Regions from separate parts of the Pantoea sp. UBA4549 genome, predicted to be linked through region 1. Evidence: predicted binding sites of a transcription regulator. Region 1 holds the regulator's gene; each other region holds the start of a gene.
The links. The regulator CRP, encoded in region 1, controls carbon source genes, mostly activating them, when cyclic AMP is high. The targets are predictions, from matches to a motif close to ATGTGANNNNNNTCACAT.
Positions count from the first base shown of each region.

Region 1 (4,117 bases):
GCATGGTGTGCTCACGCGCCAGGATGGTCATGGCGTTGATATGCTCCACGATGAACTGACTGTGCGTTACCCAGAGTCGCATATCCTTCAGATACTGCGCGTTGAAACCGGGTTCGCTGGTCGCCTGATTCAGCGCATTGAACAGCGCGTTATGTGCCTGATTCACCTTTACCCGCTGATAAGCCAGCTTTTCCGGCGAGTGTTCCGGCCCCAGCAGCATGCGCAGCGCCTCCTGATAGGCCTCCAGCGCATCGTGCGCATTCTGCCGCAGCAAACCGCTCTGCCACTGCGGCCATAGCCAGATCATACCGGCGAATGCAATCAGACATCCCATCAGCGTATCCATCATGCGCGGCAGCAGAAACTGAGCACCGTTCAGCGACAGCAGCTGCAGTGAATACACCGCCGTCACGGTAAAGCCAATCATCGACCAGCCATAATATTTGCGCGTCACCAGATAACTGGCCAGCGTGATGGCCAGCATAAACAGCAGCGCGATCGACTCCGGTACGGCGAAACGCAGCGAGGCGGCGGCAATCAGGAGTCCGGCAAAGGTCCCGAGCGCCCGGTGCTGAATGCGCACGCGCGTAGCGCTGTAGCCGTTCTGACTGACAAACATAATGGTCATCAGGATCCAGTAGGGCTTGGGAATATTGAAAAACAGCGCAATAAAGCTGCCGAACATCAGCATAACGGCAAAGCGGGCTGCGCTGCGCAGGGCGCCGGACCTGAACGACAGATAGCTGCGCAGGGCGGGCAGCAGCGGCAGACGCCGCTGGCGATCGGCCATCAGGTCGCGCGTATAAAGCGGTTTCTGAGTGCGCAGCACGCGGGCGATACGGCTGAAATGATAAAGACAGAAGTGACCAACCGGATTATCCGGATGCTGCCGCGCTATCTTTTCCAGCGCGCTGAGCGGCTTTTCCATCTGAAAGCGGGCGGGCAACTGATGATAGAGGATGGCATCCGCCAGCAGCCTGAGCTGTGCCGAAATGGTTTTTGCATTCCAGCGGATAACGGCTTCGGCATGACTCTGCTCGACCAGCTTCTGCACTTTCTCCGGCTGGTGCAGGCTGACAGCGATGTGCTCCTGCAGATCGAGTGCCACCTGGAAAGCACGCGTCAGCCGCTTATGGCTGTTGTCGCGACTGGCAGAGAGCATATGCATCTGCTGATAGCAGGTGGTGATCAGATCAACTGCTTTCTGCTGACGCGCCAGCAGCGGTGGCAGCGCTTTCTCCGGATCGGTCAGCTGCGTCAGCAGGGTATATTTGGCATCGCAGTAATCCGCCAGTTCACGATAGAGCAGGCTCAGCGTTTCACGCATCGGCTGCTCTTTCCACAGCCAGTACCAGAACCAGTTAAACAGGCCATACCAGAACGTGCCGCCAATATAGAGCAGCGGCGGCACCCAGATCGGCATGCGTCCTGCCAGACTCAGCGTAAAAATAGCGGCAATCAGCGTGCCGGGCAGCAGACGTCCGTGCAGCGGGCTGATTTCGCCCGTCACGCCAATAAGCAGCGGCAGCACCAGCATAATAAGCGGCAGCGGGATCGCGGCGTCAGTGAGATACTGGATCAGGAAACTGCCGGTGGCGAAAAGCGTACCGCCCACGATCAGACGTTTGAAAAAACGTTTATGCGGCGTATCAAGGCCGGCAATATTGCAGCAGGCGGGCACCAGCGAGAACAGCAGGCCTTTTTGCAGATCGCCACACAGCCATCCCAGCGCGACAGGCAGGCACAGCACCAGCGTCTGACGCAGAGCGTAGTTGACTTCGGGATGGTAGATGATTCGGCGCCACATCAGCTTATCGCAAACAGAAACGGCGTGATGGTGCCATCACGCCGTGGGGGTGAAACAGCTTAGCGGGTGCCGTAGACGACGATGGTTTTACCGTGTGCGGAGATCAGATTCTGATCTTCCAGCATTTTCAGGATGCGGCCAACGGTTTCCCGTGAGCAACCCACGATCTGACCAATCTCCTGACGGGTGATTTTAATTTGCATACCGTCAGGATGCGTCATGGCATCCGGCTGTTTAGCCAGATTAAGCAGCGTCTGTGCAATGCGGCCGGTAACGTCCAGGAAGGCCAGGTTACCCACTTTTTCTGATGTCACCTGCAGGCGACGTGCCATCTGCGCCGACAGGCGCATCAAAATATCCGGGTTAACCTGAATCAGCTGACGAAATTTTTTGTATGAAATTTCAGCAACTTCGCAGGCTGTTTTCGCACGCACCCAGGCACTGCGCTCCTGGCCCTCTTCAAACAGGCCGAGTTCGCCGATGAAATCTCCCTGATTGAGATAGGAGAGGATCATCTCTTTGCCTTCTTCATCTTTAATCAGTACCGCAACGGAACCTTTAACGATGTAGTAGAGCGTTTCTGCTTTTTCACCCTGATGAATCAGCGTGCTTTTGGATGGATATTTGTGAATATGGCAATGGGACAGGAACCATTCGAGTGTAGGGTCTGTTTGCGGTTTGCCGAGAACCATTCGCTATTATCCTCTATTGTAATCGTGCCCAAAATACAGGGGCATTCATTCCCTGTCAGGCGATGAAATCGTCCAGCGCGTCCTGTTAATAAAAATTATCCGGGCGGATGTGTAAGCTCTGCTTTTGATTCTGCCCGTCTTCATCAGCCACGACGAAGAAATTTTCAGCTCTGTTTGTAGCACAGCTTTTGCAGGCTGTCTTGTGTTGTCTCGCTTCAGCAGGCGGGCGATTGCTGTTTGCCGGATGAACGCGTACTCTGGCGCAAAACGCCGCTTCAGGAGAAAGAATAATGCAGGCACGTGTAAAATGGGTGGAAGGGCTGACCTTTCTCGGAGAATCCTCATCGGGACATCAGTTATTAATGGACGGGAATTCAGGCGATAAAGCGCCAAGCCCGATGGAGATGGTACTGATGGCGGCCGGTGGCTGCAGCGCGATTGATGTGGTGTCGATCCTGCAAAAAGGGCGCAATGATGTGGCTGACTGTGAGGTCAAACTCACCTCAGAACGGCGTGAAGAAGCGCCACGTATTTTTACACAGATTAACCTGCATTTTATCGTCAGTGGAAAAGCGCTGAGCGAGAAAGCGGTAGCGCGAGCGGTTGACCTGTCGGCAGAAAAATATTGCTCGGTGGCGATCATGCTCGGCAAAGGCGTGGAGATCACCCATAGCCACGAGGTGGTTGAGCTGTAACAGGCGCCGCTGCACGTCCCTCTGTACCCGTGAAACAGGCTATGCAGGGTCGCCATTCATGGCGACCGATGTTACGCCGACTGGCAGGCACTGACCCTATTCAATCCGCTTGCCTTCGATGAGCCGCTGCACCAGCGGCATCATAATCAGCTCCATCGCCAGCCCCATCTTGCCGCCCGGTACCACCAGCGTATTCATATGCGAAATAAACGATCCCTGAATCATCGCCAGCAGATAGGGGAAAGCGATGCCTTCCAGGCCGCGAAAATGGATCACCACAAAACTCTCATCCAGTGAGGGGATCTCGCGGGCGGCGAACGGATTGGAGGTATCAACGGTCGGTACGCGCTGAAAGTTAAGGTGCGTGCGGGAAAACTGCGGCGTAATGTAATTGATGTAATCTTCCATCGACCGTACCACGGAATCCATTACCGCTTCGCGCGAGTGGCCCCGTTCGCTGGTATCGCGCACCAGTTTCTGGATCCACTCAAGGTTAACGATGGGCACCACGCCAACCAGCAGGTCAACATGCTCTGCCACGTTATGCTGCTGTGTGACCACCCCGCCGTGCAGGCCCTCATAAAACAGCACGTCGGTGTTTTCCGGCAGCGGCTGCCAGGGGGTAAACGTGCCCGGTACCTGATTCCACGGCACCGCTTCGTCATAGGTGTGCAGATATTTACGCGACTCTCCGATGCCGTTTTCACCATAATGCCGGAACGTCTGCTCCAGCAGGCCAAAATCATTGGCGTCCGGACCAAAATAGCTGATGTGACGGCCCAGATCGCGCGCTTTACGGATCGCCATATCCATTTCCGGCCGGGTATAGCGATGAAAACTGTCGCCTTCTACTTCGGCCGCATGCAGCCCCAGCTGCTGAAAAATTTTACGGAAGGCAAGGCTGGTTGTCGTGGTACCGGCGC
Region 1 covers NZ_DGLH01000012.1:123,509-127,625, forward strand. The annotation lists gene B3041_RS12400 (YccS/YhfK family putative transporter) at 1-1,807, opposite strand, end outside; gene crp (cAMP-activated global transcriptional regulator CRP) at 1,867-2,499, opposite strand; gene B3041_RS12410 (OsmC family protein) at 2,790-3,194, shown strand; gene B3041_RS12415 (phosphoribulokinase) at 3,291-4,117, opposite strand, start outside.

Region 2 (4,117 bases), on a different contig from region 1:
CCTTCACGTACGGCAGCATAGAGCCGGCTCCAGAGACCGTCGCCCAGCGTTTTGGTTACCACCAGTCCCTGCTTTTCAAAATTCTCAACGACCCAGTGAGGCAGAGCGGCGATCCCCATCTGTGCCGAAACCATCTGAATCAGCAGCAGCGTATTGTCCACGCTTTTCAGCGCCGGACTGACGCCGGCGGGCTGCAGAAAGTGACGCCAGACATCCAGACGCTGGCGCTGCACCGGGTAGATCATCAGCACTTCATCAGCGAAATCCTGCGGCGTAATATGCGTACGCTGCGCCAGCGGATGATCGGGCGCCAGCACCAGCCGCATCTCAAAATCAAACATCGGCGTATAAAACAGTCCGCTGCGCGGCAGAATATCCGAGGTCAGCACCACATCAAGCTCACCCTGCTGCAGCGCCGGCTGCGGATCAAAGGTGACGCCGGATTTAAAATCCATCATGACCTGCGGCCAGCTCTTGCGGAAGTTGTTCAGCGCAGGCGTCAGCCACTGAATGCAGCTGTGGCACTCAATGGCGATGCGCAGCGTGGCCTGCTGCTGCGGCTCATGACACGCCTGCAGCGCCTGCTGGATCTGCGGCAGCACCTGTTCTGCCAGCTGCAGCAAGATCTCACCCTGCGGCGTAAAGCGCAGCGGCTGGCTTTTACGCACAAACAGCCGGAAGCCAAGGCGCTGCTCCAGATCGCTGAACTGATGCGATAAGGCAGACTGCGTCTGGTGCAGCTGCGCCGCCGCGGCGGCAAGCGAGCCGGTGTTGTGTAACGCCTGCAGCGTTCGCAGGTGTTTGAGTTCGATCATGAGAATCCTTTGCAGCGGGACAAAACGAATGACGCGGTAAGCTATACACTACCCGCAGATTGTGGCGGTGTAAACATCTGGATGGCTAAATGAAGTGAGGCGCGCCTCTTGCCGGCAACGAACGCGGGCGTTGAAGCCGGTCGCGCAGGAAAAAGGGCGCCTGAGCGCCCGGATAACGTTATGCGTCAGGGGCCACCCCATACTGTTTAAACCAGGCCAGCATACGCTGCCAGCCATCCCGGGCGGATTCCGCATGATAGCCCGGACGATAATCGGCGTTGAACGCGTGTCCGGCGTCCGGATAGACCACAATTTCCGCTTTCGCATTCGCGGCATGCAGCGCCTGACGCATTTTGTCGATGCTTTCCAGCGGAATGCCCTCATCCTGGCCGCCATACAGGCCGAGCACCGGCGCGTTCAGATCGACGGCGATATCAATCGGATGTTTCTGCTGCTTCAGCGTTTTTTCTCCTTCGAGACGGCCATACCATGCGGCTGCGGCACGCACCTGAGGATTGTGCGCGGCGAACAGCCAGCTGATCCGACCGCCCCAGCAGAAGCCGGTGATCGCCAGGCGACGAATATCGCCATCGTGCCGTGCCGCCCAGTTTGCTGCGTGATCGAGATCGGCAAGTACCTGGCTGTCAGGCACTTTGCTTACCAGCTCGCTGAGCAGCGTCGGGATATCGTGATACTCCTGCGGATCGCCTTCGCGAAAATAGAGCTCCGGCGCCACGGCAAGATAGCCCTCCAGCGCCAGGCGGCGGCACAGATCACGGATATGTTCATGTACGCCAAAAATTTCCTGGACCACCAGTACTACTGGCAGCGTACCGCTGAATGACTTAGGACGTGCATACCAGGCAGGCAGATTTTCACCCTGGCTGGGAATAGAGGTTTCGCCGCACTGAATCGTATCGCTTTGGGTAATTATTGTGCTGCTGGCAGCGGGCTGCGCCGCTGAGGCGAAGCCACCCGGGGCCGACTCTTGTGCCATATTGTCTGTGGTTTTCATGGTTCTCTCCGTGCTGGCAGGTGCGCAATCAGGTAACTATAGCCTGGTCATGATGGCCGGACGTTTACAGGGTAAAAAGGAACAGATTTTCAGATGCGGTTTCTGTATTAACATTGCTACTCAAGCTTACGCAGCACGGTAGCTGACAAATAGGCGAAATGGCGCGTCATATTGTGATTAAAATCACAAATGAAGCGGTTGCTAATGTAACTTTCATTATTTGAAGTGAGTGGCATCACATATTTGTCGCGCTGCCTCACGTAGAGTGCGCGTCACACTACTTAATTAGCAGGAGTCTGATATGACCCAGTCTGACGTTTTCCACCTTGGTATCACTAAAGCTGACCTGAAAGGCGCTACGCTGGCGATCGTTCCGGGCGACCCGGAGCGGGTGAAAAAAATTGCTGCGCTGATGGATAACCCGCAGCATCTGGCGTCACATCGCGAATTCACCACTTGGCTGGCGGAGATCGACGGCAAGCCGTTGGTCGTCTGCTCAACCGGTATCGGTGGTCCTTCAACCTCAATTGCAGTAGAGGAGCTGGCGCAGCTTGGCGTCCGGACATTCCTGCGCGTGGGTACCACCGGTGCCATTCAGCCGCACATCAACGTGGGCGATGTGCTGGTCACCACCGCCTCAGTACGCCTTGATGGTGCCAGCCTGCATTTTGCGCCGATGGAGTTTCCGGCCGTGGCTGATTTTACCTGTACCACGGCGCTGGTCGCGGCAGCAGAAAACTGCGGCGCGCGTACCCATATCGGCATCACCGCCTCTTCTGACACCTTCTACCCGGGGCAGGAGCGTTACGACACATTTTCCGGGCGCGTGGTGAATCGCTTCCAGGGCTCCATGCAGGAGTGGCAGGCGATGGGCGTGCTTAACTATGAGATGGAATCCGCTACACTGTTAACCATGTGCGCCAGTCAGGGACTGCGTGCCGGCATGGTGGCTGGCGTCATTGTGAACCGTACGCAAAAAGAGATCCCGGACGCGGCGACCATGAAGCAGACCGAGAGCGACGCCGTGAAAATCGTGGTTGAAGCCGCGCGTCGCTTGTTGTAGCGCGCCAGTCGGTAATGGATGCGGGACCAGCCTCACAGGGAACTCAGCCGCTGACGAATCAGGATGCGCACCTATTCAGCGAACTTTGGGATCCCTTATATGCGCAAAACCTTCTCCGCTCCCCGTTCCGCCTCTGTCAATAACTCTGCTGCTGCGCAGGCGCGCGTTGAACACGCCGCCGCGCAGTTTCGCCAGGCCATGGCCAACGGCGACTACCCGCGGGCACGCCAGTGCTGTGAAGCGGTACTGCGGGTGATGCCACATAATATGCAGGTGCTCAGCGACTATGCCCTGACGCTGATGCGCACCGGTGACTATAAAAAGTCGTACAACGTTTATCAGAAGATCTGCCAGGCCCCTGACGCGCAGCGTGCGCAGGCATCAGAGACCTGGCTGGATGGCCTGACTGAAGTCTGCGGCTGGCTGCAGAAGCCGGATGAGGTGGCGCGCTACGGCCAGGCTTCGCTGATGCATTCTGACGCCCGCTTTTCTGCCGGACAAAAGCACCCGTTTCCGGCTGATGCGCCGCCCGCGTTTAACCCGCACAATCCGCCTGAAAACAGTATTGCGTTCAGCCTGTATGGCAATCAGCCGCGCTACTGCGAAACGCTGATTAAAAACGTTGAGGTCGCGCGCGCGCTCTATCCGGCCTGGCACTGCCGCGTGTATCTCGATGCGAGCGTGCCGCAGCACGTCTGGCAGCGCCTGCAGCACGCCGGGGCGCAGCTGGTTGATATGTCTGATGAAAAAGAGATCCTGCCTACGCTCTGGCGCTTTCTGGTCATGGATGATCCTGCGGTCAGACGCTTTATCATCCGCGACGCCGACTCGCTGCTGTCGGAGCGTGAAGCCGCGGCGGTACAGGCCTGGCTCGACTCGCCGTTCTGGTTTCATCATATGCGCGACTACTTTACCCACACCGAGCTGCTGCTGGCCGGTATGTGGGGCGGCTGTCACGGCATATTCCGCAACCTTGCGCAGCAGATGCGCGACTTTATGGCACACTACACCGGCAGTCAGCGCTTTACCGATCAATATTTCCTCAAAGTGGCGCTATGGCCCACCGTTCGCGCCAGCCTGCTCAGTCACGATGACCTTTTTCATTTTCATCAGGCGCAGCCGTGGCCGGCACATGCGCCCGTTCGCTGGCAGACAGAACATTTTCACGTCGGCAGTAACGCCGGTTATGCCAGCATGACCGGTAAGGTGACAGCCCCCCATAAC
Region 2 covers NZ_DGLH01000008.1:17,990-22,106, reverse strand. The annotation lists gene metR (HTH-type transcriptional regulator MetR) at 1-815, opposite strand, end outside; gene B3041_RS05895 (dienelactone hydrolase family protein) at 994-1,830, opposite strand; gene udp (uridine phosphorylase) at 2,132-2,893, shown strand; gene B3041_RS05885 (tetratricopeptide repeat protein) at 2,993-4,117, shown strand, end outside.
Region 2: udp (uridine phosphorylase) is a predicted target of CRP. The motif match lies at 2,002-2,019, and genes of this name have one in related genera.

Region 3 (4,117 bases), on a different contig from region 1:
GGATGATGCAGAAATCGGCGATATCGTGCATAGCCTGGAAAAGAACGTGGTTCGTACCCGCATTCTGAGCGGTGAACCGCGTATCGATGGTCGCGAGAAAGATATGATCCGCGGTCTGGACGTCCGTACCGGCGTACTGCCGCGCACGCACGGCTCTGCACTGTTCACCCGTGGTGAAACGCAGGCGCTGGTTGCTGCCACACTGGGTACCGCACGTGATGCGCAGAACCTGGATGAGCTGATGGGCGAGCGTACCGACAGCTTCCTGTTCCACTACAACTTCCCTCCATACTCCGTGGGCGAAACCGGCATGGTTGGCTCACCGAAGCGTCGTGAAATTGGTCACGGTCGTCTGGCGAAGCGCGGCGTGCTGGCAGTGATGCCTAAGCAGGAAGAGTTCCCGTACACCGTACGTGTTGTATCAGAAATCACTGAGTCAAACGGTTCTTCTTCTATGGCTTCCGTGTGCGGTGCTTCTCTGGCCCTGATGGATGCAGGTGTCCCGATCAAAGCAGCCGTTGCCGGTATTGCTATGGGTCTGGTGAAAGAAGATGAGAAGTTTGTCGTGCTGTCTGACATCCTGGGCGATGAAGATCACCTCGGCGATATGGACTTCAAAGTAGCCGGTAGCCGTGATGGTATTACTGCGCTGCAGATGGACATCAAAATTGAAGGCATTACCCGCGAAATCATGCAGGTTGCGCTGAACCAGGCTAAAGGTGCGCGTCTGCATATCCTGAGCGTTATGGAACAGGCTATCAGCACGCCGCGTCAGGAAATCTCTGAATTCGCACCGCGTATTTACACCATCAAAATCAGCTCTGACAAGATCAAAGATGTGATTGGTAAAGGCGGCTCAGTGATCCGTGCGCTGACCGAAGAGACCGGCACTACCATCGAAATCGAAGATGACGGTACCGTAAAAATCGCTGCGACCGACGGTCAGAAAGCGAAAGAAGCGATTCGTCGTATCGAAGAAATCACCGCTGAAATCGAAGTAGGCCGCATCTACTCCGGTAAAGTGACCCGTATCGTTGATTTCGGTGCGTTTGTGGCTATCGGTGGCGGTAAAGAAGGTCTGGTTCATATTTCTCAGATCGCCGACAAGCGCGTAGAGAAAGTGACTGACTATCTGCAGATGGGTCAGGAAGTACCGGTTAAAGTGATGGAAGTTGATCGTCAGGGCCGTGTACGTCTGAGCATCAAAGAAGCCACTGAGCAGAAGCCGGCAGACGCCGCTGCTGCTGTGGACGCTTCTGACGCCGAATAAGCGTGTCCTGATTAGCCCCTTCCTGCCTGGCGGGAAGGGGTGTTTGTATACCCTGGTAGCGTCAGATTTCGGCGGCTGTGCCGATAAGTTGACACCGCCGGGGTATCATCGCGAGGGCGGGAACCCTTGTGCATAGCAGGCGGATGACAGGATGGTTATCCCAATGTTTGTATCGGGAGTGGGAAATGAAGCCTTTTTTGCGCTGGTGTATTGTTGCGACAGCTATTTCGCTGGCAGGATGCAGCAACTCCAATTGGCGTAAGAACGAAGTTCTGGCAGTACCTTTGCAGCCCACACTGCAGCAAGAGGTCATTCTGGCGCGAATGGAACAAATTCTTGCCAGTCGGGCCCTGACCGACGATGAACGCGCACAGCTGTTATATGAGCGCGGAGTGTTGTATGATAGTTTGGGTCTGAGGGCACTGGCGCGGAACGATTTCTCGCAAGCGCTGTCTATAAGACCAGATATGCCAGAAGTGTTTAACTATCTTGGTATATACTTAACGCAGGCTGGCAACTTTGATGCCGCCTACGAAGCGTTTGATTCTGTACTTGAGCTTGATCCAACTTACAATTATGCGCATTTGAACCGCGGTATCGCTCTCTACTACGGTGGTCGATACAGGTTAGCGCAAGATGATCTGCTGGCGTTTTATCAAGACGATCCTAACGATCCGTTCCGCAGCCTCTGGCTCTATCTCACTGAACGCGAGATGGATAAAGACCAGGCTAAAGTAGCGCTGAAACAGCGTTATGACAAAGCGGCTAAGGACCAATGGGGATGGAATATTGTCGAGTTCTACCTGGGCGACATCAGTGAAAAAACATTGATGGAACGTCTCAAGGCGGACGCAACGGATAACACCTCGCTCGCTGAACATCTCAGTGAAACCAACTTCTATTTAGGTAAGTACTACCTAAGTCTGGGGGAGAAGGACGACGCGAAAGCGTTGTTCAAACTGGCGGTGTCTAACAACGTTAACAACTTTGTTGAACACCGATACGCATTGTTGGAACTGGCGCAACTCGGCCAGACACAAGACGATTTATCAGAATCTGACCAGCAATAGCTGACGAACTTTTATTGCCTGTTGTACCTGTAAAGTCATCACCTTAAGAGGTGAGGGCTTTTCTGTTCGTCAAAACTTCTAATTTGAGCCGGTTCACACTTTTTGATGAAAATGACTGAAAATTTTCACGACGAGTTATGTAGACTGGCCGCCGCAATCTAAGAGGCACGTGTACTACATGACTGATATTCAAACCACTTTTGCTGATCTGGGCCTGAACGCCGACATCCTCGAATCTCTGAACGGTATGGGCTACGTTAAGCCTTCCCCAATCCAGGCTGAGTGTATTCCTCACCTGCTGGCGGGCCGCGATGTTCTGGGTATGGCGCAGACCGGTAGTGGTAAAACCGCGGCGTTCTCACTGCCGCTGTTAAACAACGTTGATCCTTCTGTCCGCGCACCACAGATCCTGGTGCTGGCACCGACCCGCGAACTGGCGGTGCAGGTGGCTGAAGCAATGACAGAATTCTCTAAACACATGCGTAACGTCAACGTCGTGGCCCTGTATGGCGGCCAGCGTTATGACGTACAGCTGCGCGCCCTGCGTCAGGGACCACAGATTGTTGTGGGTACCCCGGGTCGCCTGCTGGACCACCTGAAACGTGGCACTCTGGACCTCTCTAACCTGCGTGGTCTGGTACTGGACGAAGCTGATGAAATGCTGCGTATGGGCTTCATCGAAGACGTTGAAACCATCATGGCGCAGATCCCGGAAGGTCATCAGACCGCACTGTTCTCTGCAACTATGCCAGAAGCGATTCGTCGTATTACCAAACGCTTCATGAAAGATCCGCAGGAAGTGCGTATCCAGTCAAGCGTAACCACGCGCCCGGATATTTCACAGTCTTACTGGACCGCTTACGGCCGTAAAACTGAAGCGCTGGTGCGTTTCCTGGAAGCAGAAGATTTTGATGCAGCGATCATTTTCGTGCGGACTAAAAACGCAACGCTGGAAGTGGCTGAAGCCTTAGAGCGCAGTGGCTACAACAGCGCCGCGCTGAACGGCGACATGAACCAGGCACTGCGTGAGCAGACGCTGGAGCGCCTGAAAGATGGCCGTCTCGATATCCTGATTGCTACCGACGTTGCGGCCCGTGGCCTGGACGTAGAGCGTATCAGCTTGGTCGTAAACTACGATATCCCGATGGATGCGGAATCATATGTTCACCGTATTGGCCGTACCGGTCGTGCGGGTCGTGCTGGCCGTGCGCTGCTGTTCGTTGAGAACCGCGAGCGTCGTCTGCTGCGCAACATTGAACGCACCATGAAGCTGACTATTCCGGAAGTAGAACTGCCAAACGCAGAGCTGCTGGGTGAACGTCGTCTGGCTAAGTTCGCCGCTAAAGTTCAGCAGCAGCTGGAAAGCAGCGATCTGGATCAGTATCGTGCACTGCTGAGCAAAATGCAGCCGGAAGAAGAGCTGGATATCGAAACGCTGGCAGCAGCCCTGCTGAAAATGGCTCAGGGTGAACGTCCGCTGATCGTACCGGCTGACGCGCCGCGTCCGCAGCGTCGTGAGTTCCGCGATCGTGATGACCGCGCTGATCGTCCGCGTCGTGACCGTGACAGCCGTGGTGAGAGCCGTGATGGCGATCGTCCACGTCGTGAGCGTCGTGACGTTGGCGAAATGCAGCTTTACCGCATTGAAGTGGGCCGCGATGACGGCGTTGAAGTTCGCCACATTGTGGGTGCTATCGCTAACGAAGGTGATATCAGCAGCCGCTACATTGGTAACATCAAGCTGTTTGGCACGCACTCCACCATCGAGCTGCCAAAA
Region 3 covers NZ_DGLH01000014.1:3,287-7,403, reverse strand. The annotation lists gene pnp (polyribonucleotide nucleotidyltransferase) at 1-1,270, shown strand, start outside; gene nlpI (lipoprotein NlpI) at 1,456-2,340, shown strand; gene yrbN (protein YrbN) at 2,446-2,502, shown strand; gene B3041_RS13660 (DEAD/DEAH family ATP-dependent RNA helicase) at 2,519-4,117, shown strand, end outside.
Region 3: yrbN (protein YrbN) is a predicted target of CRP. The motif match lies at 2,422-2,439, and genes of this name have one in related genera.